DNA from 2 places in the Actinomadura sp. 3N508 genome. Region 2 is predicted to be linked to the other one. Evidence: riboswitches for the same ligand, from Rfam matches in the RefSeq annotation. Region 2 holds a riboswitch; the other holds the start of a gene.
The links. A riboswitch is a leader RNA that binds a small molecule or an ion and turns the genes downstream of it on or off. The one in region 2 is predicted to bind ZMP and ZTP.

Region 1 (14,227 bases), on a different contig from region 2:
TCGCCGTCCTCCCGGTGCAGCACCACGAAGCCCAGCACCTCGCACCAGAACGCCGCCAGCGCCTCCGGGTCGCGGCAGTCGAGCACCAGCTCACTGATCCGACACGCCACCGCCGGCCTCCTTCGCCAAGATCAACAGTACCTGTGCACCCTAACAGCGGCCTGCCGCGCCCCCCGGGGGGCGTCGGTGGTCCCGGCTAGGGTCGGGGGCCATGGATCTGGAGCTTGGCGGACGGAAGGCGCTGGTCACGGCGAGCAGCGGCGGAATCGGCGCGGCGGTGGCGCTGCGGCTGGCGGCCGAGGGATGCGCGGTGCTGGTGCACGGCCGGCACGCGGAACGCGCGGAGACGGTCGCCGGACAGGTGCGGTCATCGGGCGGCAGCGCGGAGGTCGTGCTCGGTGACCTCACCGACGAGGCCGCGGCCGGCGAGGTCGCGGCGCGGGCCGCCGCCTGGGGCGTGGACGTGCTGGTCAATAACGCCGGCCCCGTCGCCGAGCACGACTGGGACGACGCCGGCCCCGAGGCGTGGCAGGCGGCGTGGAACGGAAACGTGCTGTCGGCCGTCCGCGTGATCCGGGCCGTGCTGCCGGGCATGCGCGAGCGCGGCTGGGGCCGGGTCGTCAACCTCGGCAGCCGGGCGGCGACCACTCCCCTGCCCAACCTGGTCGAGTACTCGGCGGCCAAGGCGGCGGTCGTCAACCTCACCACGAGCCTGGCCCGGCACCTCACCGGCACGGGCGTCACCGCCAACACCGTCAGCCCCGGCGTGATCGTCACCGCGGGGATGCGCAGGCTGTTCGAGGACGGCGCCGCCCGCCGCGGCCGGCCGCGGACCTGGGAGGAGCTGGAGCCGCGGGTGACGGCCGAGTACGCGCCCAACCCGGCCGGCCGGCTCGGCACCGCGGACGACATCGCCGCCACCGTGGCGTTCCTGGCCAGCCCGCTCGCCGGCTACATCAACGGGATCGACCTCCGCGTGGACGGCGGCCTCGTCCCCGTACCCTGAGATGGCCGAGTGGGCACGTGCCCACTAAGGTGGGCGCATGCCCACTCAACCCTCCGGGAACGAGCCCCATCGGCACCGGGAGATGGCGGAGTCGTTCGGCGCCGACGCCGAACGCTACGACCGCGCCCGCCCCCGCTACCCCGCCGAGCTGATCGAGCGGATCGTCGCCGCCGCGCCCGGCCCGGACGTCCTCGACGTCGGCTGCGGCACCGGGATCGCCGCCCGGCAGCTCCGGGCCGCCGGCGCCGAGGTCCTGGGAGTCGAGCCCGACGCGCGCATGGCCGATCTGGCGCGCCGCCACGGGATCGCCGCCGACGTCGCGACGTTCGAGGACTGGGACCCGGCCGGCCGGGAGTTCGACGCGGTCGTCGCCGCCCAGGCCTGGCACTGGATCGACCCGGACGCCGGAGCCGCCAAGGCCGCGCGGATCCTGCGGCCCGGCGGCCTGCTGTCGGTGTTCTGGAACGCGCAGCAGCTTCCGTCCGAGGTCGCGGAGGCCCTCGCCGACGTCTGCCGGCGGGTGATCCCCGATTCACCGATCGACTTCGGCACGTTCACGAGGCCCGCCGCCGACCTGTACTCCCCCGGCCTGGACAAGGCCGCCGCCGGGATGCACCGGGCGGGCGCGTTCGGCGAACCGGACCGCCGGCGCTTCCGCTGGGAGCGGTCGTACACCCGCGACGAGTGGCTGGACCAGCTGCCCACCTTCGGCGCCTTCACACGGCTCCCGCCGGACAGGCTCGCGGAGGTGCGGGACGGGGTCGCCCCCGTCCTCGACCGGCTCGGCGGCGGCCTCCTCGTGGCCTACACCACCCTCGCGATCAGCGCGGTCAGGAGGGGCTGACCGCACGTCCTGGACGATGATGGACGCGTGACCACGCCGTACCGCACCGGACAGGACAGAGCATGAAGCACCTCGGCATCCTCGCCCACAGCATGGAAGGCGCCGCGCTGTGCCTGCGCGCCTTCTGCCAGGAGGGATTCCGCGAACTGGGCCCGGACGACCACCCGGACGTGACGCTCGACCTCATCGCGCTGGCGCGGAGCATGCCCGCCTGGGACGCCGGAGACCACGAGCCGATCCGCGCGACGCTCGCCGAGAGCGTGCGGCGGCTCGCGGCGGCGGGCGCCGACTTCTTCGTCTGCCCGGACAACACCGCGCACATGGCGCTCGAACGTCCCGGCACCGGCCTGCCGCTGCCCGGCCTGCACATCGCGCAGGTGGTCGCCGAGCAGGCCGCCCGGGACGGGCGGACCCGCGTCGGCGTCCTCGGCACCCGCTACACCATGGACGGCCCGCTCTACCCGCGTGAGCTGGCGGCGCGCGGCATCGCCGCCGAGGTCCCGGACGCCGCCGACCGCGACACCGTGCACCGGATCATCTTCGCGGAGCTGGTCAACGGTGTCTTCACCGACGAGTCCCGCCGCGCGTACGCGGAGGTCATCGGGCGGCTCGCCGAACGCGGCTGCGACGCCGTCGCGCTGGTGTGCACGGAGATCCCGCTGCTGGTCACGCCCGAGGTGTCGCCGCTGCCCACGCTCGACTCCACCCGGCTGCTCGCGCGCGCCGCCTTCGAGGTGGCCACCGGGACCCGCCCCTTCCCGTCCTGGCGCGGCGGCCCGGCCGTTTCGATCCCGGCCGGCGGGAACGGTTCCACCTGACGTTCGGCCCGGGACGGAGGCCCATCGGTGAGTTTCCATGATCTGCATCACGGTGATCGTCCGCTGCTGCTGCCGAACGCGTGGGACTTCGCGAGCGGCGCCGCGCTGGTCAGGGCCGGGTTCCCCGCGATCGGGACGACGAGCCTCGGCGTCGCGGCGGCCGCCGGGAAGCCCGACGCGGCGGGCGGCACCCGCGCCGAGACCATCGCGCTGGCCAGCGTCCTGGCCCGCCTTCCCGTGCCGGTGACCGTCGACATCGAGGGCGGGTTCTCCACCCGGGCCACGGACGTCGCCGAACTCGTCACCGAGCTGGCCTCGTTCGGGATCGCCGGGATCAACCTGGAGGACGGACGCCCCGACGGGACGCTCGCGCCGCTCGACCACCAGACCGCCCTCATCGCCGCCGTGAAGCAGGCCGCGCCCCAGGTGTTCCTCAACGCCCGCACCGACACGTTCTGGCTGGGCGACCCGGACCGGGACGAGACGCTGCGCCGGGCCAGCGCGTTCGCCGCCGCAGGCGCGGACGGGATCTTCGTCCCCGGGATCGTGGACGACGCCGACATCCGCGCCGTCCTCGACGCCGCGGACGTGCCGCTGAACGTGCTGTTCATGCCCGGCAAGACCGAGTACGAGCGGCTGGCCCGGCTCGGCGTCCACCGCGTGAGCACCGGCTCGCTGCTGTTCCGCAAGGCGCTGCAAACGACGGTGGCCACGGCCCTCGCCGTCACCGGAGAGGTCCGCGACCACCCCGTGCCCTCGTACGGGGACGTTCAAGACCTCGTCTAGGGGACGGCGTCGACGATGCGGCGGGATCCGATCCAGCGGGAGCGGTCGGCGGCGTAGTAGGCGGCGCCGTCGGGTCCGGCGGGGCCGTCCGGGCGGCGGCGCATCCCAAGCTGCAGCGCGATCTCCGCCGACGCCGGGCTCGCCGTGTCGATCTCGGCGGTGACCCGGTGCACGCCGACCACGCCGAACGCGTAGTCGAGGACCGCGCGGGACGCCTCGGCGGCCAGGCCCCGGCCCCAGTGGTCCGGTTCGAGGCTGTAGAGGATCTCCACGTCCACGCCGTGGCCGAGCGGGCCGTCGTGGTGGCTGAGCCCCGCCACGCCGATCAGCGGGTCACCGGCGGCGGGCGCGCGGACGTCGGTGCCGTCGATCCCGCCGGACCAGCGGGCGGGGCGCAGCGCCCACAGCCCGTAGCCCTCGGTGGCGAAGTCCCGCTCGCTGGAGTCGATGATCTCCGACACCTGGACGGCGGAGATCAGCCGGTCGTGGAAGAGGTGCCGCCGGACGAGCGGGCCCGTCCAGTGCGTCAGCAGCGCGCCGTGGTCCGTCATGGACACGGGGTGCAGGACGAGCCGCACCGTGCGCAGGACCTCACTCATGCCCGTCCTCCGTGGCCCGGCCACCGGCGGCGGGCCATTCGGGCGCAGGCTCGCCGTCCGGGACTCCGACCCGGAACACGCGCAGCTGCAGCGCCAGCGCCCGGTAGTACCCGACGAGCGTGACCAGCTCCACGACGGCGACCCGGCCGAGCGTCGTCGCCGCCTCGGTGAACACGGCGTCGGCGAGGTCGCCGTCGGCGACGAGCTGCCGGGTCGCCTCGTACACGACGCGCTCGCGGACGTCGGCGAGCATCGGCGCGCGGCCCTCGCGCAGCGCGTCCATCTCGCCGTCGGCGAGCCCGGCGCGGCGCCCGATCCGCTCGTGCGCGTACCACTCGAAGTCCGAGCGCAGGTGCGCGGCGACGACCAGCGTCGCGATCTCCCGCTCGCGCTTGGTGAACGCGGTGCGGAACCGCAGCGCGGCGCCGAGGTCCTGCAGCGGCAGCCCGACGGACGGGCTGTAGAGCATCGCGTTGAAGGGCCCGAGAAGGCGCCCGGACTCGTCGGCCAGGCCGAACGGCGGTTCCGCCGCCGGTCCGGCCGCCGGGGAGTCCGGGTCGTCGTCCTCCGGGGACGGGGTCGTGCGTGCGGAGCCGGTGCCGCGGGGGCCGCCGGTCACCGCCTCGTAGACGGCCAGCTGCTCGTCGCTGAGCGTGCCGGGGAGCAGCAGCGGGAGCCGGGTCGTGGCCGGACCGCGGGATGGTCGGTCGTTGACGTGCTCACCGCTCACGGGGTCGATCACTTACCGCACGCTAGGCGGTCGGCCCGGGCGGCTCAAGTCCCCGTCCGGAATGTGAAACCCTTGCCGCACGATGATCTGTCGCTCGCGTGACACCTGTCCCGGCGCGGCGTCCGGCCTGGCAGGATGGCCCGGTGAGCGGCATCTACGACGACCCGTGGGCGTATGAGCTGGCTTGCTCGTTCCGCGACGTGCGCGCCGAGGTGGACGCGCTGCTCGCCTGGTGCGCCGAGCACGGCGCGCCGCCCGCGACGGTGCTGGAGCTGGCCGCCGGGCCGGGCGAGCACGCCCGGGAGTTCGCCCGCCGCGGCCTCGCCGCCACCGCGCTCGACCTGAACGCGGAGATGTGCGCCTACGCGGCCCGCGCGGCGGCGCGCGATGGTGTCGAGGTGACGGTCGTCCAAGACGACATGACGCGGTTCGACCTGGGCCGCCGGTTCGATCTCGTCGTGACGATGCTGGATTCGACGTCCCACCTGATGACGCTGGACGCGCTGGTCGCGCACCTGCGCCGGGTGACCGCGCACCTGTCGCCCGGCGGCCTGTACATCGTGGAGATGTCGCATCCGCGCGACCGGCTCACCGACGACCCGAGCGTCAGCACGGGCTGGACGGTCGAGCGCGGCGGCGTCCACGCCAGCGTGCGGTGGGGCGAGCCCGGCGACCGGCTCGACCCGGTCACCCAGATCGCCGACGACCACGTCACGATGACCATCACCGGGGACGGCGCCACGCGGGTGCTGCGCGACGTCGTCCCGTACCGGTTCTGGACGGCGACCGAGCTGGACGCCGCGATCCGCCTCGCGGGCGGCCTGGACGTCCTGGCCCGGCACGGCGACTTCGGGGCCGGCGCGGACGCGGTGGCCCTCACCGACCCCGCCGCCTGGCGCATGATCACGATCCTGCGCGGGGCCTAGGCGCCCGGCCGGTCAGGGCGTGGGCGTCCAGCCGGGGATCGGGTAGGACGCGAGCATCTCGCGGACCTGCCCGGCGACCCGCTCCACGGCGCTCTCGTCCTGCTTGGACGCGGCCTGCACGACCTCGTCCAGCCAGGCCGCGATCCGCGGCATGTGCTCCTCGGTGAGCCCGCGGGTGGTGATCGCGGCGGTGCCGACGCGGAGCCCGGACGGGTCGAACGGCTTGCGCGTGTCGAACGGGACGGCGTTGTAGTTCAGCTCGATCCCGGCCCGGTCGAGCGCCTGCGCGGCGGGCTTGCCCCCGATGCCCTTGCTGGTCAGGTCGATGAGGATGAGGTGGTTGTCGGTGCCGCCGGAGATCAGGTCGTAGCCGCGCTCCAGCAGCGCGGCGGCGAGGGCCTTGGCGTTCGCGACGATCTGGTGCGCGTACGTCGCGAAGCCGGGCTGCGACGCCTCCTTCAGCGCGACGGCGATGGCAGCGGTGGTGTGGTCGTGCGGGCCGCCCTGCAGCCCGGGGAACACGGCCTTGTCGACCGCCTTGGCGTGCTCGGCCGCCGAGAGGATCATCGCGCCGCGGGGGCCGCGCAGCGTCTTGTGCGTGGTCGTGGTGATCACGCCGGCGTGGCCGACCGGGGACGGGTGCGCGCCGCCCGCGATCAGGCCCGCGATGTGCGCGATGTCGGCGGCCAGCACCGCGCCGGCCTCGCGGGCGATCTCGGCGAACGCGGGGAAGTCGATGGTCCGCGGGATCGCGGTGCCGCCGCACCAGATGAGCTTGGGCCGCTCCCTCAGCGCCAGGTCGCGGACCTGGTCCATGTCGACGCGTCCGGTGTCGGCGCGCACGTCGTAGCGGACGGGCCGGAACCACTTGCCGGTCGCCGACACCGACCACCCGTGGGTGAGGTGCCCGCCCATCGGCAGCGACAGGCCCATCACCGGGTCGCCGGGGTCGAGGAACGCCATGTAGACGGCGAGGTTGGCGGGCGACCCCGAGTACGGCTGGACGTTGGCGTGCTCGGCGCCGAACAGCTCCTTCGCGCGCTCGATCGCCAGCGTCTCGATCGGGTCGACGAACTGCTGGCCCTCGTAGTACCGCTTGCCCGCGTACCCCTCGGAGTACTTGTTGGTCAGGACGGTCCCGGCGGCCTCCAGGACGGCGGGCGAGACGTAGTTCTCCGAGGCGATGAGCCGGAGCTTCTCGAACTGGCGGCGGGCCTCGTCCTCGACCAGCCCGGCGATCTCGGGGTCCTGGTCGTGCAGGTGGGGAACGGCCGGTTGGTGCATGGGATGCCTCCGCGCTGTCCGCGCCAGGGTTCGGGCACCCCGGCGGATGGGGACCCGTACACCCAGGCGCGCGGTGTGCGGACTGCTTCGCTCCCCGGTGGTCGAGTCCACCTTGACTGCGCCAGTCACGTGCCCGCCATCATACCGACACGCCCCTCGCCCGCGCGGGGATCGGTGCCGGACGGGCGTTTCAGCGGCGGCGGGCCGCCAGGCCGTCGAGGATGCAGTCGAGCGCGAGCGCGAGCGCGAACCGCCGTTCCGACTCGCTCTCCGCGTCGCTCCCGGTGCCGCTGTACCGGGAGCGCGGCGGGAAGCCGCTGCTGGCGTGCGCCCGGGTCACCGCGCGGCGGATCGGGGCCCGGCGCGTCCTCGCCCCCGGGGCGGCGAAAAGCGCGCGGCCCGGCCCCCGCACAAGGGGGCCGGGCCACGCGGTGCTCAGGGGCGCGGGCCGTCAGCGGCTCGCGGACTCCAGGGCCTGCTTCACGGCGGCGCGCTTCTGGCGCAGCTTGGCCAGCGCCTCTTCGAGGATGGCCTCGCCGTCCTCGTCGCTGCGGCGCTCCTTCACGTACGCCAGGTGAGTCTTGTACGGCTCGGTCTTCGGCGGGGCCGGCGGGTTGTCCGAGTCCTGCCCCGCGGGGAACCCGCAGCGCGGGCAGTCCCAGGTCTCGGGAACCGCGACGTCCGTCGCGAAGCTGGGACGGGTCTCGTGCCGGTTGGCGCAGTAGAAGGTCACCCATACGCGGGGGGCGGCGTCGCCACGTTCCGCCTCTCCCATTGGACCGGCCCCGACACGGCTGCCCCGGATCGCGTTGCCACTACCCACGGAGTACTCCTCGCTTGGTCTTCCGCCGCCGCCCGTGACCTCCTGGGACGGCGCGGCGTTCGCATTTGGTGGAACGGGTTGCTCAGGCGTCGCCCTTGAACAGGAGCCCCAGGGCGACGATCGAGGCGAACCAGAGGACGCCGACGGCGATCGTCAGCCGGTCGAGGTTGCGCTCGACCACGGACGACCCGCCCAGGGACGACGAGATGCCGCCGCCGAACATGTCGGACAGTCCGCCGCCCTTGCCCTTGTGCATGAGGACGAGGACGACCATCAGCAGGCTCGTGACGATGAGCACGATGGAGGATGCGATGATCACGATTCAGCGCCTTGTCTGTAGTTCAGGACGGTCTGTAGTTCAGACGGTGGGTCCGGCCGGGCGGTTTACCCGTCAGCTACGAAGGGTACGACGAACATCCCGCTGGTTCGGCAAGAACCCCCGGTTCACGCGTAATTGATCAGTTTGATCAGACGGGAAGATCCCGGTACCGGCAGATTTTGACGAACTCTCCCGGGTCCAGGCTGGCACCACCGACCAAGGCGCCGTCCACGTCGGCCTGCGCCATCAGCTTGGCGATGTTGCCGCCCTTCACCGAGCCGCCGTACAGGATACGCACCTCGTCGGCCACTCCGCCGTCGTAGAGCTCGGCGAGCCGCGTCCTGATGGCCGCGCAGACCTCCTGCGCGTCCTGCGGGGTGGCGACCTCGCCGGTGCCGATCGCCCAGACCGGCTCGTAGGCGATCACGGTGCGCCGCACCTGGTCGGCGATGATCTTCTCCAGGCCGCCGTCCAGCTGCTCGATCACGTGCGCGACGTGCCCGCCGGCCTTGCGGACCTCCAGGCCCTCCCCGACGCACAGGATCGGCGTGAGGTCGGCGGAGAGCGCGGCCTTGGCCTTGGCGTTGACGAGCGCGTCGTCCTCGGCGTGGTACTGGCGGCGCTCGGAGTGCCCGACGAGCGCGTAGGTGCAGCGCAGCTTGGCGAGCATTGCCGCGGAGATGTCGCCGGTGTAGGCGCCCGAGGTGTGCGGCGAGACGTCCTGCGCGCCGTACTCGATCGGGTACTTGTCGGCGTCGATGAGCGTCTGCACCGAGCGGATCGCGGTGAACGGCGGGATCACGGCGACGTCGACGGCGGCGTAGTCGGCGTCCTTGAGCGCGAACGCCATCTTCTGGACGAGCGCTATCGCCTCAAGGTGGTTGTTGTTCATCTTCCAGTTGCCCGCCATCAGCGGTTTGCGGGCGTCGGGCTTGCCGGAAGAGGGAGTCGCGGGGGCCATCGGTCAGTCCTCCAGGGCCTGCAGGCCGGGCAGCGTCTTGCCTTCGAGGTATTCGAGGCTGGCGCCGCCGCCGGTCGAGATGTGGGAGAAGGCGGCCTCGTCGAAGCCGAGCCGCCGGACGGCCGCGGCGGAGTCGCCGCCGCCGACCACGGTGAACGCGCCGGAGTCGATGAGGCCCTGCGCGACGGCACGGGTGCCGCTCGCGTACGGCTCCATCTCGAACACGCCCATGGGGCCGTTCCAGAAGATCGTGCGGGCGTCGGCGAGGCGCGCGGCGAACAGCTTGCCGGACTCGGGGCCGATGTCCAGGCCGAGCCGGTCGGCCGGGATCGCGCCGGCGGCGACCACGTCGTGCTCGGCGTCGGCGGAGAACGCGGTGGCGGCGACGATGTCGACCGGGAGCACGAACTCGACACCGGATTCTTCGGCGCGGCGCAGGTACTCGCGGACGGTGCCGAGCTGGTCCTCTTCGAGGAGGCTCTTGCCGACCTCGTGGCCCTGGGCCTTGAGGAACGTGAAGACCATGCCGCCGCCGATCAGGATGCGGTCGGCCTTGCCGAGCAGGTTGTCGATCACGCCGAGCTTGTCGGACACCTTCGAGCCGCCCAAGGCGACGGCGTAGGGGCGCTCGACGTCCTCGGTGAGCCGCTTCAGCACCTCGACCTCGGCGACGATCAGCCCGCCCGCGGCGTGCGGGAGCCGTTCCGGCACGTCGTACACCGACGCGTGCTTGCGGTGGACGGCGCCGAACCCGTCCCCGACGTAGATCTCGGCGAGGGCGGCGAGCCGGTCGGCGAACGCGCCGCGCTCGGCGTCGTCCTTGCTGGTCTCGCCCGGCTCGAAGCGCAGGTTCTCCAGGAGCGCGATGCCGCCGTCCGGGAGGGCGCCGGCGGTGGCGCGGGCGGAGTCGCCGACGACGTCGGTGGCGAACGCGACGTCCACGCGGAGCAGCTCGCCGAGCCGCGCCGCGACGGGAGCGAGGGAGAACTCGGGCTTGACCTCGCCCTTGGGGCGGCCGAGGTGGGCGCAGACGATGACCTTGGCGCCCCTGGTCCGCAGCGCCTCGATCGTCGGCAGGCTCGCCCGGATCCGCCCGTCGTCGGTGATCGCGCCGTCCTCCAGGGGGACGTTCAGATCGGCCCGGACGAGGACGCGGCGGCCTTCGACGTCCAGGTCGTCAATGGTGCGCATCGGGATGCGGTGTCCTTCCGTACATGGACACGCCGTGGCCGCACTGCCGGTCGTGGGCGGCCACGGCGCGAAGGGCTGCGGGTCGCAGTCGCGGGTTACAGCTGCGAGCCGACGAGCTTGACGAGGTCGACGAGCCGGTTGGAGTAGCCCCACTCGTTGTCGTACCAGCCGACGACCTTGACCTGGTCGCCGATGACCTTGGTCAGCCCGGAGTCGAAGATGCAGGACGCCGGGTCGGTGACGATGTCGCTGGAGACGATCGGGTCCTCGGTGTAGGTGAGGTAGCCCTTCAGCGCGCCCTCCGCGGCGGTGCGGAACGCCTCGTTGACCTCCTCGACCGTGACCTCGCGGGACAGCGTGACGGTCAGGTCGGTGGCGGAGCCGGTCGGCACCGGGACGCGCAGCGCGTAGCCGTCCAGCTTGCCCTGCAGCTCGGGCAGCACCAGGCCGATGGCCTTGGCGGCGCCGGTGGAGGTCGGGACGACGTTCAGCGCGGCGGCGCGGGCGCGGCGCAGGTCCTTGTGCGGGGCGTCCTGGAGGTTCTGGTCCTGGGTGTAGGCGTGGATCGTCGTCATCAGGCCCTTTTCGATGACGAAGCTGTCGTGCAGCACCTTCGCCAGCGGGGCCAGGCAGTTGGTGGTGCAGGACGCGTTGGAGATCACCGTGTGGCTGGCCGGGTCGTACTTGTCGTCGTTCACGCCGAGGACGAGCGTGACGTCCTCGTTCTTCGCCGGCGCGGAGATGATCACCTTCTTGGCGCCGTTGTCGGCGTGCACCTTGGCCTTGGTCGCATCGGTGAAGAAGCCGGTGGACTCGATGACGACGTCGGCGCCGACGTCGCTCCACTTCAGGTTGGCGGGGTCGCGCTCGGCGAACGCCTTGATCGCCTTGCCGCCCACGACGATCTCGTCGGCGGTGGCGCGCACCTCCTCGGGGAAGCGGCCGAGGATGCTGTCGTACTTGAGCAGCTGGGCGAGCGTGGCGTTGTCGGTCAGGTCGTTGACCGCCACGATCTCGATGTCGGCGCCGGACGCCTTCACGGCCCGGTAGAAGTTCCGGCCGATCCGGCCGAACCCGTTGATGCCTACGCGGATTGTCACGGAACGGCTCCTCGCACGTCTAAGCGCCCGGTGGTCAGCCGGACTGTCAGCTACGTCTTTTCGGGGATCTCCCCCAGCCTCGACCCTATCCAATGACCAGCGGGTAGCCCGACACCGGATGGCCTGGGAGATCCGGCGGTTGAGGGCGTTTCGCCGGTCATCAGTAGAATCCCGCTCCATGCGCCCCGCCCGGTTGCTCGTCCTCGTCCTGTGCGGGGTTCTGACCTGCCTGTTCGCGGGCCGGGCCGGGCCCGCCGCCGCGGCGCCGCTGGAACGTGCCGGCCAGCTGTCCCGCGCCGACCACCTCGCGGCGGCGCTGCGCCGCGACCCGGTGTACGTCACCGACCACGCGCCGCGGTCGCTGCCCCCGGACGCCGCCGCGCGGATCAGGGCGTCGGTCGCCCGGCTCGGCGTGCCCGCCTACGTGGCGGTGACGCCGACCCTCGGCCTCGGGGAGGAGAACCGGGCCGACGCGCTCACGGTGCTGCTCCGCGACCGGCTGGGCAAGGACGGGGTCTACGTCGTCGTCGACCCGTCCGGCGGGCACGGCGAGGCCCGGCAGTTCGGCGGCTCCCGGCGCCTTCCGGTGGACGACGCCTGGTGGGCCGCGAAGTTCGAGCTGCCCTATGACGTCAGCGCAGTCGACATGATCGGGCGGTTCGTGGACATCGCCCTGTCGGGCCAGGCCAGGGAGCGGCGCGATCATCCGCGGCCGCGGCCGAAGTCGGCGACCCGCAAGGCGCTGGACGCCGACGACAAGGCCGACCGGCGGGCCGACCGGGTCGAGATGGCCGCGTTCGGCGGCGGGGCGGCGCTCACCGGGCTGCCGCTTCTCGGGCTGCTGGTCGCCCGCCGCGTCCGCAGGGCGAACCGGAGCGGCCCGAGCCGCGGCAGGCGCACGGGCGAGAGCAAGGGCACGCGGGGCGGCGGCAGGGGGCGGAAATGAGGAGCGCGCGCGTCGCGGCGCTGCTCGTCGTCCTGATCATGGGCGTGGGGCCGGTCGCCGCCGCCGCGGACGATCCGCCGCACGCCGGCCGGCGCCTCGACCGCGTCGCCGCCGCGCTGGCGAAGGACCCGCTGTTCGTCGACCCCGATGTCAGCGGCGCCCTCGACGCGGCCGAGCGCGGGCGGGTGCGCCAGGCCGTCCAGCAGACCGCGGAGCAGATCGGCACCGCCGTCTACGTCGTCGTGATCCCGAACCCGAACGACTCGGAGTCGCAGGGACGCGACGAGGCGTTCCTGTTCGCCCTGCACGACCGGTCACGCCGCGACGGGCTGTACCTGATGGTCAATTCGCGCGGCGGCCTGGAGTCCGAGGCGTTCCAGGTGCCGCGCGACTACGACTTCTCTCCGCTGGACGAGGACGAGCCGGGTTCCTCGCGTCCGGCCGACTATGACCGCCCGTTCGAGGGGCTCGCGGAGCGTCTCGTCCAGCGGCTGAACGGGTACGCCGTCGCGCCGTCGGCGTCACCGTCCACGCCGCGGCTGTACTCCAGCCCCGATCCGTTCGGGGAGGAGAACAAGCTGACGCCCAGCGACCCCGAGGTCCAGGGCCCGCTCCTCACCGGGCTCCTGCTGGTCGGGCCGCTCACGGCCGGGCTGCTGTACTGGGCGGGCATCGGCGTCCTCGCCCTGGTCCGCGGGGGACGGCCGGGCAGGGGACGGTCCGGTGCGAGCGAGGTCGAGAAGCACCCCTGGGCGCCCCGGAGGCCCGGGATGCGGTGGCTGCGGCGCAACGCGTCCAGGGAGCTGAGGCGGCTCCGCGACCTGCTCGGCACGGCCGAGGCGGACCGCGGGCGCGACTTCGCCGTGTCGGCCTACGACGCCGCGCAGATTCTCTACGACGACGCCAAGGACGACAAGGAGCGCGCCATCGATCTCGCCGGCGCGATCGTCCTGGCCCGCCGGGGCCGCGCCGCGCTGACCCGGAACGTCGCCTCCCCGCCCGTCCCGTGCCTGGTGAACCCGCTGCACGGCGACTCGACAGGGCGCGGGTACGTCCCGAAGCTGGACGGCGACGGCGTCCTGCCGAAGCCGTGCCCGCTCTGCGGCGCCTGCCAGGCGCGCCGCGGCGGGCTGCGCAGGCACCACCTGATGGAGATCGGGGGCCGCCCGCACACCGCGATCCCCGGCGTGTGGCGCGATACGGCGTGGGGCGCGAACGGCAAGAAGTTCCTTCCTCGTGTGATGAGGTACCTCGGTGTTGAGTGAACCGTCCCCCGGCGAACGGCTGGCCGCGGCGCTGCGCCGCTCCCCCGTGTACGTCGACCCGTCGATCGCGTCCGCGCTGCCGGACGCGGAGCGGCGCGGCCTCATCGCCAAGTTCAAGCAGGCGCCGGCGCCGATCTACGTGGTGCTCGTCCCGCTGGTCACGGGCGGCACCTGGGCGGACGCCGAGCAGCTCGTCACCGTCGTGCACGACCGGCTCGGCCGCGACGGGATCTTCATCACGCTCCGCGAGGACAGCCAGGACCTGACCGCCCGCGAGTGGGGCGGCGACCACCAGGCGCGCGACGCCGCCTGGGCGGTCACGCTCGACCGCACCATGCGCGACGCGACGCTCGCGGCCCGGCTGTCCCGCGTCACCGACCTGATCATCGCGGGCACCGGCAAGCAGGAGTACGACCGGGTCTCCGCCGAGATCGACCGGCGCAGCAAGGAGCGGCGCGAGGCCGCGAACCGGACCGGCGAGCCCCGGGCAGGCCGAACAGACGACGACGGCCTCGCCCTTCCCCTCGGCGCGGGTGCGGCGGGCCTCGCGGTCGTCGGGATGGGCGGGTTCCTGCTGTGGCGGCGGCGCCGGATGGCGTCCGTCCGGCGGGAGGGCGGCGGCCTGCTGA
Region 2 (14,227 bases):
GAAGCCCGCGCCGGCGTGAACGCCGTCCCCGGCATGCGGCGCCTGGACGCGGCGGGCATCCGCGAGATCGAACCGCACGCGGCGGGCCTGGCGGCGCTGCACTCCCCGCACACCGCGATCACCGACTACACGCGCATCGCGGAGTCGTTCGCCGGCGACATCACGGGCGCGGGCGGCGAGATCCGGTTCTCCTTTCCCGTCACCGCGATCAGGCCCGCCGGTGCCGGGCTGGAGGTCGCGTCCGCCGAGCAGACCGTGCGGGTGGACCACCTGATCGTCTGCGCGGGCGTCCACTCCGACGTCGTCTCCGGCCTCGCCGGCGATGTCCCCGGGCCGCGGATCATCCCGTTCCGGGGCGAGTACATGACCGTCGTCCCGGAGAAGGCGCATCTGGTCCGCGGCCTCATCTATCCCGTCCCCGACCCGCGCTATCCGTTCCTCGGCGTGCACTTCACCCGGAGAGTGTCGGGCGAGGTCGAGGTGGGGCCCAACGCGGTCCTGGCGCTGGCCCGTGAGGGGTACCGCCGCGCGGACGTGTCGCTGCGCGACCTGCGCGGCATCGCCGGGTGGCCCGGCACCTGGCGGATGGCGCGGCGGCACTGGCGCACCGGTATCCACGAGATGCACGGCTCGGTGTCCAAGCGCGCCTACATGAAGGCGGCGCGGCGGTACGTGCCGGAGGTCGGCGCGGGCGACGTCGTCCGTGCCGGGGCCGGGGTGCGGGCCCAGGCGCTCGACCCCGACGGGAGCCTGGTGGACGACTTCCGCGTCCACCGGCTCGGCCGGGTGACCGCCGTGCGCAACGCCCCCTCACCCGCCGCGACCTCGTCCATGGCCATCGCCGAACACATCCTCGACATCATCGAAGGAAAGACTCCCCGTTGACGCTTCGGTGGTCAGGGCGTGCAGCACCGTGAGGGCGTCGTGCAGCGCCTCCACGTCGTGGGTCCGGATGTAGTCGATCCCCTGCGCGGCGGCGAAGATCTCGGCGGCGAGGGTGGCCGGGCCGACTCCGGCGATGTCGCGCCCGGTGAGCGCCCGCAGGAACGACTTGCGCGACGGCGACACCAGGACCGGGAGGCCGAAACGCTCCCTGAGCCGCCGGATCCGGGCCAGCACGGCGACCGAGGACTCGGCGTTGCTGCCCAGGAAGAAGCCGAGCCCGGGGTCGATGACGAGCCGTTCGGACGGGACGCCCGCGGCCCGCAGCTCGGTGAGGCGCCGGTCGAAGAAGCGGTCGATGCCCGTCCAGACCTCGGCCGGGTCGGTCTTCACGATCGTGGCCGGACCCTGGCGCTGGATCGAGTGCATGACGACGAGCGTGCACTCGGAGCCGGCCAGCGCGGGGTAGAGGTCGGCACTGGGAAAGCCCTGGATGTCGTTCAGGTAGGCGGCCCCGTGCTCGATCGCGAAGCGCTGGATGTCCGGGTGGAACGAGTCGACCGAGACGGGGATGCCGTCCTCGGCGAGGCTCGCCATCACCGGGGCGAGCCGCTCCCGCTGCTCGGCGGCGGTGACCGGCTCGGAACCGGGATGGCTGGCGGCGGGACCGAGCTCGATGATGTCGGCGCCGCCCGCGCGCAGGTCGTGCGCGTGTTCCAGGGCCTTGTCGGGGGCCAGGTGCAGGCCGCCGTCGGAGAACGAGTCCGTTGTCAGATTGACGATTCCGATGAGGCGCGGGCGGTCCGCGGAGCCGGGGAACCGAGGTACGTCGCTCATGGCCATGCCTCCAGGGTTTCGGCACCCAGGCGCACGGCACGACATCGCGGAAGGGGCCGCTCCCTGATGGTCGGTTCCATCCTCACACGCCAGTAACGGCCCGGCGTCAGAGTAGCAGCACGCCCTCAAAGCCGGACATTGTCCGCCCATTCGTTCAGGCGGGGTCGAATCGCCGTTCCGGCGGCGCGCCGGCGGGGTCGCCGAGGAGGCGCCGGGAGTCGCTTTCCAGGGCGCGGACGGACTTCAGCCGCAGCCCGGCGAGGCCCGTCGCGACCGACAGCAGGGCGGCCAGCAGCAGGATGAGCGCCATGCCCGACCCGGGACCGGTGCCGTCCACCAGCGGCCCGGCCACCGAGCCCAGCCCGCCCCGCATGCCCGGCTCGAAGACGTGGTCGGCCAGCGGACCCGCCGACAGCATCGCGATCGGGCCCGCCGACTCGGTGAGGATGCGCCGCGCCGCGAAGACCCGCCCCTGGAGGTCGTCCGGGACGATGGTGTGCCAGAGCGACTGGTGGGCGGCCAGCACTGCGGGCAGGATGAGGCCGGCGGCGAACGAGGCCGCGAACCACGCTGCCGGTTCGGTGGTGACCGCGAGCGGCAGCTGGCCCGCCAGCCCGGTGAGCACGAACCCAAGGAAGATCACTCGCCGCGGTGACCGGCCCGCGGTCCCGAACACGGTCGTCGCGAGGCTGCCGAGCAGGCCGCCGATCCCGGCGGCCGAGAGCGTCCCCGCCAGCACCGCGTTGCCCTCCGTCCTGGCCAGGATCATCGGCGCTTGCAGGACGCCCAGCATGCTGGAGAAGAAGAAGGCGAAGAAGCACAGCTGCAACGCGAGCAGTCCGCGCTTCCTTGCGATGTACCGGAACCCGAGCGTCAGATCCGACCGCCAGGCCGCCCGCTTCCCGGACGGGGCCGGGCCCGCCGGCATGCGCTTCTCGCCACGAACGGCCAGCAAGGTGACGGCGGCCACCGCGTAACTCAGGACGTCGAGCGCCAGGATCGTGGCGAGCCCGGCGGACTGGAGCAGCGCCGCGCCCAGCGCGGGAGCCCCGATCCCGGCCACGGACACGGCGAGCGACACCAGCCCGTTCGCGCGCGCGTAGTGCCGGGACGGCACCGTCACCGTGATCAGCGACATCATCGCGGGGAACTGCAGCGTGAGGCTCGCCCCCAGGGCGAGCATCGCCACATAGATGAACGCTGCCTGAAGGTCGCCCAGCCCGTACAGGCCCCAGAGGAACGCCATGACCAGCGCCCCGACCAGGTTGCTGAGCATCAGCGTGCGGTAGCGCCCCCAGCGGTCGGTGAGCATCCCGGCCACCGGGCTCAGGCCGACGACCGCGGCGAACGAGCAGAGTTCGAGCAGGGCGACCGGGGACGCCTGATGGCTGCGCTGCCAGAGCCACACCGTCAGCGCGAAGTTCGTCGTCGCGCTGGCGAGCTGGGAGATCGCCAGCCCGAACCAGACGATGCCGAAATAGGCGATGCCGTTCTCGCGCCGCCGCAGGCTCGATGTTCGGGCGAGACCCGCACGCCACCGGTGTAAACGGCGTCCATCATCTTCCCCGCGCACGTTTCCAGTATTTACACCGGTGGGCTCGTCCGGGCCGAAAAAGGGAATGCCCTGCCGTGCCGCGGTGGCACGGCGGCGAGCCTGATCGGCGCCGACCCGGCGAGGAGGCGGCCCTTCTGACGCCGTTCGGGGAGGAGGTCAACCTGGTCCTGCGGATGCGGGACGCCGTTTCGCTCCCCGCGCGACGGCTGCGTTGGGGCCGCGGACGCTCACGGTCCGGGGCGCGGAGCGGGCGGTGGACCTTCGGTCCCACGCGCTCGTCCAGGTCACCGGAGGATCCGGCGCCTGGTCCATCCAGGAGGTCCACGCCGCGACGCCCGGCGCCAAAAGTGGACTCGACCTGGTGGGCTGAACGTCGTCAGCAAGATCGTTCTGGGCGGGCGGTCATTTCCGATGGTGGCGGCTTTTCGGGTGTTCGCGGAGATCATAAACATATAACGGGTTCGTAGTAGATCTTCACAAGCGAGCAATGTGACGCTACCGTCCGGAAAGTTCCCGCCTGCTCCCACGCCGACGGTGGTTCGATGAACTCGATCGAGAACTTCCTGACCGATGTCAGCGGTTTCGTCTGGGGTCCTTGGCTGCTGATCCCGCTGCTCCTGTCCACCGGGCTCTACCTCACGATCCTGCTGCGCGGACTGCAGTTCCGGCATTTCCGCCTCGCGTTCTGGCTCGCGTTCTTCAAACGCAAGGAAGACGACGACGTCGACGGTGACATCGCGCACTACCAGGCGCTGACGACCGCGCTGGCGGCCACCGTGGGCGTCGGCAACATCGCGGGCGTGGCCACCGCCATCGCGCTGGGCGGTCCGGGCGCGGTGTTCTGGATGTGGGTGACCGGCCTGGTCGGAATGGCGACCAAGTACAGCGAGGCGTTCCTGGGCGTGCGGTTCCGCCGCGCCGACGCCGCCGGCGAGCAGAGCGGCGGCCCCATGCACTACCTCCGCGAGGGCATCGGGGGGCGCCTCGGCTGGTTCCTGGGCGGGTTCTTCGCCATCGCCGGCGCGATCGCGGCCTTCGGCATCGGGAACATGGTGCAGGCCAACACCGTGGCCGAGAACGTCGAGGACGAGTGGGGCCTGGCGCCCTGGGCCACCGGCCTGATCATCACCCTCCTGGCCGCGGCGGTCATCCTCGGCGGCATCAAGACCATCGGCCGGATCACCAGCGCCTTCGTCCCCGTAATGATCATCTTCTATGTCGTCGGCGCGACCGCGGTGCTGGCGTTCGAGATCGAGGAACTGCCCGGGGCGTTCGGGCTCATCTTCAGCGACGCCTTCTCCGGGACCTCGGCCACCGGCGGCTTCGTGGGCGCCGGGGTCGCCGCCGCGATCCGGTACGGCGTGGCGCGCGGGATCTTCTCCAACGAGTCCGGGCTGGGCACCGGCGGCATCGCCGCCGCAGCGGCCAAGACCACCCATCCGGTGCGCCAGGCGCTGGTGTCGATGACCCAGACCTTCATCGACACCCTCGTCGTGGTCAGCTTCACCGCGTTGACGATCATCGTGACCGACGCCTGGAAGACCGGCGGTGAGGACGACGCCGCCACCTTCACCGCCCGCGCCTTCGACGAGGGCCTGCCCGGCGACTGGGGCAGCGTGATCGTCACCATCGGCGTGCTGTTCTTCGCCTTCTCCACCGTGCTCGGCTGGTCCTACTACGGCGAGCGCTGCATGGAGTACCTGTTCGGCAGGCGCGCCGTCCTGCCCTACCGGCTGGTGTTCATCGTGGCGGTCTACGTCGGCTCGGTCTCCACGCTCACCGCGGTGTGGACGTTCTCGGACGTGATGAACGGGCTGATGGCCCTGCCCAACCTCGTCGGCCTGCTGATCCTCAGCCCGCTGGTCTGGCGCGAGACCCGCGCGTACTTCCAGCAGCATCCCACCGAAGAGCAGCCCACCGAGACCACCAAGTCCTGACCACCGGCCGCGCCCCTGGTCTGTGGGCGCGACCGCGCCCCGGAAAGGTCGTGGTGGATCCGCGGCGGTCCCCGCTAGAGTCGTAAGCCGGTGTGCCGGGAAGTCTGGTCGGCGATTCCCGTCCGATCGTCCCGGGGGATGCGCCGATGACCGCTCTGCTCACCGCGTTCGCGGCTCTGCTGCTGCTGGCCGTTCTGGTCTCGAGCTTGGCGAACCGTACGGTCCTGTCCACCGCGGCGCTGTTCCTGGTGGGCGGGTTCCTGCTCGGTGACGGTGTCACCGGGGTGGTGCCGGTCCGGCCCGGCGATTCGCTGGTCTACGGGCTGGCCGAGCTCGCGCTGTTCGCGGTGCTGTTCACCGATGGGATGCATGCCGGGTGGCCGGATCTGCGCAGCGCATGGCGGCTGCCGGGGCGGGCCCTGGGCTGGGGGTTGCCGCTGACCCTGCTGGTGACCGCCGTCCTGGCGCATTACGTGGTGGGCCTGGGCTGGGTGGAGTCGCTGCTGATCGCGGCGGTGCTCACCCCGACCGACCCGGTGTTCGCGGCCGCGCTGGTCGGCAACGACAAGGTGCCGCCCCGGCTGCGGCATCTGCTGAACGTCGAGTCCGGCGTCAACGACGGGCTGATCCTGCCGTTCGTGGTGCTGTTCCTGGCCATCGCCCAGGGCTCGGACGATCTGCATCTGGGCGAGCTCGGCTCCGAGCTCGCGCTCGGCCTGGTCATCGGCGTGGCCGTGCCGTGGGCGGCGATCATGCTGGAGCGCACCCGGCTGTTCGCCATCTCCGCCAAATACGAGCCGCTCAACGCGGTCGCGATCGGCCTGCTCGTCCTCGCGCTGGGCAAGGCCACGCACGGCAACCTGTTCCTGGCGGCCTTCGCCGCCGGTGTCACCGTCGCCACCATCGGCGACCGGCATCGTCAGGCGTTCGGGGAGTTCGGCGAGCTGGTCGCCGAACTGCTCAAGCTGGCCGCGCTGCTGATCTTCGGGGCGCTGCTGACCCCCGCGTTCCTCGGCGACGTCGGCTGGACGGGCTGGGTCTTCGCCGTGCTGGCCCTGGTGCTCGCGCGGCCGGTGGCGATCTGGGTGTCGTTCCTGCGTTCCGGGCTGACCGCGCGCGAGCAGGCCGCGGTGATGTGGTTCGGTCCCAAGGGGTTCGCGTCGGTGGTGTACGGGCTGCTGGTGCTCGAATCGGGCATCCCGGCCGCCGACCAGATCTTCCACCTCGTCGCGGCCACCATCGTCCTGTCGATCCTGGCGCACTCCTCCACCGACGTCGTGGTGGCGCGGGGCTTCGACGAAGAACGCGAGGTACCCGCCTGGTTCGGCCCGGTGCTCGACCGCGCCCGCACCCTGGTGCGCAGACCCGGACCGCCGAACGATCCGCCCACCGGACGACCCTCGTGATGATCGAAGCTCGCCATGCATGATGATCAGGAAACGCTCGACCTGCGGCCCGGTTCCGCGACGGTGCTGATCCTGCTGGCCGCCCTGAGCCTGGGCGGCGCGGGCACTGTCGCCGCGATCCTGGTCGGCGACGCCCCGACGGTGTTCGCCCCGATCGCGGGCGTGCTCTGGGCCACGTTGATCATCCTGGGGGCCGTGGCTTTGCGCACCTCCCGCATCGTCCTGACCTCCCACGAGATCGTCGTGCGGGGACCGTTCACCCATCAGCGCCGGTCACGTTCGAGTATCGCGAAGGCGGTACGCGCGACCATCCATGTGCCGAGAGGCGCCAACAGCAGCCTGTTCCTCCTCGATGCGGACGGCAGGCTGCTCGTCAGGATGAACGTCGACTACTACAACCGCGAGGACATAGACCGGTTGGTCAAGATGCTCGACGTTCCATGCAGCGGGCCGGACGCATTCCGCAACGCCAAAGAATTCGAGAGAACGTATCCGGGCACGCTGTCGTGGGTCGAGCGGCATCCTTATCGGATCGGGTTCGCGATCGCCGCCGTCGTGCTGGTGGCCCTGGCCGTGGCGGTGCTCGTCGCGTTGTGGTGGTCAGGCGGCCTTGCCTCGGGCGATGTAGGCGTTCATGTCGGTGAAGTCGAGGGTGACGTTGTACGGCTTGTAGAAGCCGTGGGAGAAGTGGGCCAGCACATCGAAGCCGTAGTCGGTGGGTGATCCGGCCCTTGTGCCCGCGGGCGCGAACGTGTCCGCGGGCGCGAAGCCGCCGGTGCCGCCGGACTTGCCCGCGTAGCAGTAGACGTGCCTGGCGGTGGCGTTGCCGAGGCGGACCTCCTTCGGGTAGCAGGGGTAGCTGACGACCGGCTGGCCGCCGGCGAAGGATTCCAGCGGGCGGTCGTAGTCCGTCCGGATCCGCAGCTCCTTCGCCGTTTCGACGGACATGGCCGCGGCCATCTCGCCGGTTCCGCCGATGTCCAGGGCCACCACCTGCGCTCCGGAGCCGGCGACGCTGCCCCTGCTGTGCAGCAGATGCTCGCGGGCCAGCCACAGCGGCAGGGGCTCGGCGCCTGCCCGGACGGCGTCGGCGCGTGCCTTCCTGGCCGTCTCGGGGGTCCGGCGGCGCAGGATCAGGGACCGGCCCGCATAGTCGACGGTGGTCAGGAAGTGGTACAGGACCCACGTGCCGATGATGCCGTCGTGTGTTCCAGCCGGTTCTTCTTCGTCCGACTTCGACCACTGCACGGGGACGTTGCGCAGTTCGATGCCGCCCAGGGTGAAGGAGTCCAGTACCCCGAAGTACTGCCATATGGTGCGGCCCGCGTATTCGATCTTCTGGCTGGCGACGGGGGTCAGCCCGGCTTCCTCGGCCACCTTCGCGGACATGCCCAGCCACCCGACACGGGTGTAGAACGTGAAGGTCTTCGGCGGCCCGCCGTTGACCGAGGCCTCCAGCAGCGGAAACGGGTCCATGCCCCGCCAGGGCAGCCGCGCGGTGTCGCCGTGGATCTGGTACGGCTCGCCGCGGACCGCCGCGAACCATCTGGCGTAGACCTCGTCGCCGGTCGCCCGCCAGTGGGGTACAGCGAGGGAGAGCTTGTCCTGGCGGGTGTAGCAATCGGCCAGGAACTGGTTGGTCTGCTTGTCGCCGGGTGCCAGGCCGAGGGCCGTTTTGAGGTAGCTCTCCGCTTCACGGAACCGGTTGGACAGTAGCCCGATATAGCCGCGCTGGCGTGCTGCGTGCACGTTCTTGGGGTCCTTCTTCAGGATCTCTTCGTAGGCGCGGGCGGCCTGCTCGAATTCCCCGGCCTTGAACAGCGCGTCGGCATCGCCGCCCGTGGGCTGCGCCGTGGCCGCCTCGCCCAGCAGCGGCATGGTCGCGGCGGCACCGGCCACCACCGCGGCCCCTCGGAGCAGCGAACGCCGGTCCAATTCCCTGTCATCGGCCACGGCCATCCCCTTTTCGTGATCGGTTCCGAAGCCGGGGCGCGGGCCCTCGGCACGAACCGCTGTGGTCCGTGGCTCCACTGAAGACGGGAGGCTGTTGCAGAGGCGTATGCGATTTTCCATACGCCCGCGATACTCGGCCTCAGGACGGGGTGGCGTTCAGGACGGTACGCGGTTGCCTTAGAAGTGGGGCGAAAGCTCTTTCGGCGGCGCCCACGAGAGCGGCATGCCGAAGGTCGCCTGTGGTGATCTCGATCTGGCCGGAGCGGGCGACGACGGAGGACGCCGTCAGCCCGTCGCGGACGAAGTCCTCGGCGGCTCGGTACAGGTCGGCCAGAAAGCCCATCAGCACCACGCGTTCCGGCGCGAGCGTGTTGACGAGGCTGGTCAAGCCCGTGATGAGGTGGCCGGCGGTGCCGCGGACCGCCTCCTGTGCGGCGTGGTCACCGGCTGCGGCGTCCTCGAAGATCTCGGCGACGGTGTCCGCGCGGCCGTGACGGCGTCGACCTGCGGCACGGAGCAGTGCACGCGAGTCGGCGTACATCTCCAGGCAGCCTCGCGCCCCGCACGGACATCGCAGGCCCTCTGGCTCGACGATGATGTGCCCGGCCTCCAGCGCGTTGCCGCCCCCGGTGAGCGGGATGCCCGCGTCGATGAACCCGCCGCCGATGCCGACGCGTTCGCTGTCCAGGGCCAGCATGCTCGCGGCGCCGCGGCCGGCCCCGTAACGGAACTCGGCCAGGACGGCCAGCGTGGCGCCCCGGCCCACGGCGACGGGGACGCTGATCGGTGCCAGGTCGGCCAGCCGTTGCGCGAGGGGGACCTCGTTCCAGCCCAGGTGCAGGGCGGACCGGACGAAGCCGTCGGGTTCCCTGATGAAGCCGGGCATCGCGATGCAGACCCCGGCGCACCGGCGCTCGGTCCGGCGGGCTGCGTCGGAGATCGCGTCCGCCAGTGCCGGTATGAGGGTGGCGGGGTCGGTGTCAGAGCCGCTCAGGGCATGTTCGCGAACGTGGCTGATGCCGCGGTCCAGGCCGACGAGGCCGACCGTTACGCGGTCCGCGTTCAGCTGGACGGCGATGGCCACGGGGCCGCCGGGATTCACCTCGACGACGGGAGACGGCCTGCCGCGTCCGGCCGAGGCGCCGGAGGAGCCGCGCCGCGGTTCGCCGATGCGGACCAGACCCAGCGCCGCCAGGTCGGCCAGGGCGGTGCCCACCGCACTCGGCGCCAGGCCGAGTTCGGCCGTGACCGCCGCGCGGGTCAGCGGGCCGCGCCGATGCAGCAGCGTCAGGACGCGCCCGCCCGCCGTCCCGCCGTCATCGCCGGTAGGCGGCATGCCGATCGCAACCAAGGAAGACCTCGTCTCCACGGGCTAGGATTTTCTTCTGCCAGAGAAGATAATATGAGTTGACCAGCTCGCGACGTACACGTCCCAGCAAGGGAGCCTCATGGTCATGATCTTCGCCAACGCCCGTGTAGTGACCCCCAAACGGGTGCTGGACCCCGGCTGGGTCGCGCTGGACGGTCACCGGATCTCGGCCGTCGGAGCCGGGGATCCGCCGCGGTCGGCCGACGCCGAGGTGCACGACCTCGGAGCGGCCTACGTGCTGCCCGGATTCGTGGACCTGCACATGCACGGCGGCGACGGCGCGCAGGTCACCACGGAGGATCCGCAGGAGATCCTGCGGGCGATCGCTTTTCACCGCCGTCATGGAACCACACGGACGCTGGCCAGCCTCATCACCTCACCGGTCGAGGAGATGGCGGCCGCGGCCCGCACGGTGGCCGCGCTCATGCGCTCGCCCGACCCGCTGCACCGGTCGATCGCCGGGATCCACCTCGAAGGGCCGTTCCTCAACCCGAACCACCGGGGCGCCCACCACAGCGACTACGTCCTCGCGCCGGACGTCAACGCGCTGCGGCACCTGCTCGCCAGCGGCGACGGCGCCGTCCGCACCGTCACCCTCGCCCCCGAGCTGGACGGCGGGATGGACCTCGTCCGCGAAGTCGTCGCCTCGGGCGCGGTCGTTTCGGTGGGGCACACCGACGCCAGCTACGACGAGGCGCACCGGGCGTTCGAGGCGGGCGCCAGCATGGCCACTCACCTGTTCAACGCCATGCGGCCGTTCCACCACCGGGAACCCGGCCCGGCCGTCGCCGCGCTCACTCACGACGACGTCACATGTGAGCTCATCAACGACGGCGTCCACCTGCACAGCGCGACGACACGTCTCGCGTTCGCCGCCGCGGGCGCCGAGCGCATCGCCCTGGTCACCGATGCCACCCCGGCGGCCGGGGTGAAGGACGGCCAGTTCAACCTGGGCCCGCTGCCCGTCCTCGCCCGCGACGGCAAGGTCACGCTGCTGGACGGCGTCACCAACGCGGGCAGCACCCTCACCATGGACCGCGCGCTACGGCACGCCGTGCGCTGCGTCGGGATCCCGATCACCCAGGCCGCCGTCGCCACCGCCACCACCCCGGCGCGCATGCTCGGGCTGGGGGACCGGACCGGAAGCATCGAGCCCGGCAAGGACGCCGACCTCGTCGTCCTGACGGATGATCTGCACGTCCGCACGGTCATCGCCAACGGCGCGGTCGTCCACGGAACGCCGGCGACGAGCACGGGCGCCTGACCGGGTACCGACGTTTCGCGGTGGTGGCCGGGGTACGTCGCGGGAGCAGGTGGCCCGCGAAGTCCCGGAGGGAGGCGCCGATGCGCGCCGTAGTGATCAACTGCACGCTGAAGCGTTCACCGGCGACCTCCAACACCCACGCGCTCGCCGCGGTGGTGGAGGACGCGCTGCGCGCGAGGGGTGTCACCGTGGAGAGCATCCGGGCCGTGGACCTGGACATCCCGCCGGGTGTGGAGACCGACCTGGGCGAGGGGGACCCGTGGCCGGCCGTGCACCGGTCGCTGCTGGAGTCGGAGATCCTGATCCTCGCGTCGCCGACCTGGGCGGGACAGCCGTCCTCGGTCGCCCAGCGGGTCATCGAACGGATGGACGCCATGCTGTCGGAGACCGACGACGACGGGCGGCCGGTCGCCTTCAACCGGGTCGCCGGTGTGATCGTCACCGGGAACGAGGACGGCGCCCACCATGTGATCAACAACCTGAGCGGGGCGCTGAACGAGTTCGGCTACACGATCCCGGGCCAGGCGTGGACGTACTGGAACCGGGGCCCCGGGCCCGGTCCGAGCTACCTGGAGACCGAGGAGGGCCGGGACTGGTCGCACAGCACCGGCCGGGCGATGGCCTCCAACCTGGTCGCCGCCGCCTCGGCGCTGGCCGCGAACCCGATCCCCGCCCCGCCGTCCTGACCCGTCGCACGCCGGTCGAAAGGCGGTCGGATGCGGGTGCTGGTGGCCGGGTGGCCTAGCTTTCTGCATGGTGAGGCCACGGCGGGTGACGTCCTGGCGATGGAGGCCGTGCGGCGGGGCCTCGCCGGCGCAAAGGTCGCATGCGACCTGGCGTGGAGTCCCGTCTTCAGGCCGGACGGTCTGAGCCTTGATCAGGCGGACCCCGGGCGCTACACCCACCTGGTGTTCGCCTGCGGGCCCCTGCGCGGTCCGCAGATCGAGGAGCTCCATCGCCGCTACGCGCGCTGCGTCAGGATCGCCGTCGGGGTCTCTGTCGTCGAGCCGGACGATCCGGCGGTCACGGGGTTCGACGCGGTCCTCGCGCGGGACTCGCCCTCGGCGGCGCCTCGGGCGGACCTGGCGGGGCTCGTCGACAGCCCGGCGGTGCCCGTCGCCGGTGTGGTGCTCGCGCCCGGCCAGGCCGAGTACGGGACGAGGCGGCGGCACCGCGGCGTCCACGAAGAGCTGACCGCGTGGCTCGCCGGCCGCGAATGCGCCCGGCTGCCCCTCGACACCCGGCTCGACCCGCGCGACTGGCGCATGTTCGCCACCGCGGCGGAGCTGGAGTCGGCCGTCCGCAGGCTCGACCTGGTGGTGACGACGCGGCTGCACGGGCTCGTCCTGGCGCTGAAGAACGGGATCCCCGCGCTGGCGGTGGACCCGGTCGCGGGCGGCGCGAAGGTGGCCGCGCAGGCGCGGGCCTGGTCGTGGCCCGCCGTCGTGACCGTCCCCGAGGCGGAGGCGACGCCGCTGCTCGATCCCGCCGAACTCGACCGGTGGTGGGAGTGGGCCCTGTCCCCGGACGGCAGGGCGCGAGCGACCGCGCCGCCTCCCGCCGACACGCTGGTCGGCGAACTGCTGGACGTCCTCGGCGGCTCCGGCTAGCCCGCGACCGCGTCGGCCGGGACCGGGCGGCGCAGTTCCCGGGCGAACCATTCGATCGTGGAGCGCAGCCCCTCCTCGACCGGGATCCGGGGCCGCCAGCCGAGCACGTCCTCGGCCAGGCTGGTGTCGGGACGCCGCACGCGCGGGTCGTCCGCCGGGCGGTCCACGAAGCGGATCCGGGACGGCGCCCCGGTCAGCTCGATGACCAGCTCGGCGAGGTCGGCCATGGAGATCTCGTACGGGCTGCCGATGTTGACCGGGCCCGGGTGCCCGGACGTCCCGAGCGCCAGGATCCCCCGGATGGTGTCGTCCACGTGGCAGATCGAGCGGGTCTGCGAACCGTCCCCCGTCACGGTGAGGTCCTCGCCGGTCAGCGCCTGCCGCAGGAAGGTCGGGATGGCGCGGCCGTCGTCCGGGCGCATCCGCGGCCCGTAGGTGTTGAAGATCCGGACGATCGCGGCGTCGAGACCGCGCGAGTGCCGGAACGCCGACGTCAGGGCCTCGCCGAACCGCTTGGCCTCGTCGTACACGCTGCGCGGGCCGATGGGGTTCACGTTGCCCCAGTACGTCTCGGGCTGCGGATGGACCAGCGGGTCACCGTAGACCTCGGACGTGGAGGCGAGCACGAACCGGGCGCCCTTGGCCTCGGCGAACTCCAGCGCGTTACGGGTCCCGAGGCTGCCGACCTCCAGCGTCTGGATCGGCAGCCGCAGGTAGTCGGCCGGGGACGCGGCGGAGGCGAGATGGAAGACGTGGCCGACCTCGCCCGGGATGTTCACCGGCTCGGTCAGGTCGCATTCCCGGAACCGGAAGTCGCGCCGCCCCATCAGGTGCGCGATGTTGCGGAACGTGCCCGTCAGCAGGTTGTCCAGGCACACCACGGAGATCCCCCGGGCCAGCAGCGCCTCGCACAGGTGCGAGCCGAGGAATCCGCAGCCTCCGGTGACGACGGCGCGTGGATGACTCATCGTGGTCCTCTCGTCGGTCCTCGCTCATGAGTTCACGAGCGCTTTCTCGGCGGCGTCGACGGCCTGGTCCGCGGAGATCTCCAGCAGGCCGGGGCAGGGGACGCGTCCGTGCGGGTCGCCGCGGTGTCCCGTCCACAGGACGTGGTGCTCGGCGCGGCCGGGCGGCGGTCCCCACCGGCCGGGCGGGGTCGGGCCGAACAGCAGCACCGAGGGCGTGCGGAAGGCGGTCGCGAGGTGGGCGACGCCGGTGTCGCCGCAGATGACCAGCCGGGCGTCCGCGATGAGGGCGGCCAGCTCCCGGAGTGGGGTGCGGCCTGAGAGGTCGGCGGTCTCGTCCAGCCCGGCGAGGCGAACGACGCGGCGCGCGAGTGCGGCCTCGCCGGGGCCGCCGGTGACGACGACGCGCTCGCCGCCGTCCCGCAGCGCGGACGCGACGGCCGCGAACC

Region 1: it holds a riboswitch for ZMP and ZTP, as region 2 does, so the genes downstream of both, glyA (serine hydroxymethyltransferase) here and folP (dihydropteroate synthase) in region 2, are expected to answer to the same signal.

What each region holds. Positions count from the first base shown of each region.
Region 1 is NZ_JBIRAX010000005.1:516,259-530,485, reverse strand. Features, by position in the region: gene ACH34S_RS21185 (VOC family protein) at 1-110, opposite strand, end outside; gene ACH34S_RS21180 (SDR family NAD(P)-dependent oxidoreductase) at 212-1,006, shown strand; gene ACH34S_RS21175 (class I SAM-dependent methyltransferase) at 1,044-1,850, shown strand; gene ACH34S_RS21170 (aspartate/glutamate racemase family protein) at 1,913-2,668, shown strand; gene ACH34S_RS21165 (isocitrate lyase/phosphoenolpyruvate mutase family protein) at 2,696-3,454, shown strand; gene ACH34S_RS21160 (GNAT family N-acetyltransferase) at 3,451-4,053, opposite strand; gene ACH34S_RS21155 (carboxymuconolactone decarboxylase family protein) at 4,046-4,795, opposite strand; gene ACH34S_RS21150 (class I SAM-dependent methyltransferase) at 4,927-5,709, shown strand; gene glyA (serine hydroxymethyltransferase) at 5,722-6,993, opposite strand; ZMP/ZTP riboswitch at 7,047-7,132, opposite strand; gene ACH34S_RS21140 (hypothetical protein) at 7,184-7,333, opposite strand; gene ACH34S_RS21135 (RNA polymerase-binding protein RbpA) at 7,445-7,816, opposite strand; gene secG (preprotein translocase subunit SecG) at 7,899-8,135, opposite strand; gene tpiA (triose-phosphate isomerase) at 8,284-9,096, opposite strand; gene ACH34S_RS21120 (phosphoglycerate kinase) at 9,100-10,287, opposite strand; gene gap (type I glyceraldehyde-3-phosphate dehydrogenase) at 10,383-11,387, opposite strand; gene ACH34S_RS21110 (hypothetical protein) at 11,566-12,333, shown strand; gene ACH34S_RS21105 (hypothetical protein) at 12,330-13,598, shown strand; gene ACH34S_RS21100 (hypothetical protein) at 13,588-14,227, shown strand, end outside.
Region 2 is NZ_JBIRAX010000007.1:360,208-374,434, reverse strand. Features, by position in the region: gene lhgO (L-2-hydroxyglutarate oxidase) at 1-885, shown strand, start outside; partial or broken gene folP (dihydropteroate synthase) at 886-1,719, opposite strand; ZMP/ZTP riboswitch at 1,736-1,826, opposite strand; gene ACH34S_RS26040 (MFS transporter) at 1,874-3,292, opposite strand; gene ACH34S_RS26035 (alanine/glycine:cation symporter family protein) at 3,817-5,211, shown strand; gene ACH34S_RS26030 (cation:proton antiporter) at 5,358-6,617, shown strand; gene ACH34S_RS26025 (aspartyl protease family protein) at 7,218-8,570, opposite strand; gene ACH34S_RS26020 (ROK family protein) at 8,710-9,921, opposite strand; gene nagA (N-acetylglucosamine-6-phosphate deacetylase) at 10,025-11,203, shown strand; gene ACH34S_RS26010 (flavodoxin family protein) at 11,284-11,889, shown strand; gene ACH34S_RS26005 (polysaccharide pyruvyl transferase family protein) at 11,920-12,813, shown strand; gene ACH34S_RS26000 (NAD-dependent epimerase/dehydratase family protein) at 12,810-13,781, opposite strand; gene ACH34S_RS25995 (glycosyltransferase family 9 protein) at 13,806-14,227, opposite strand, start outside.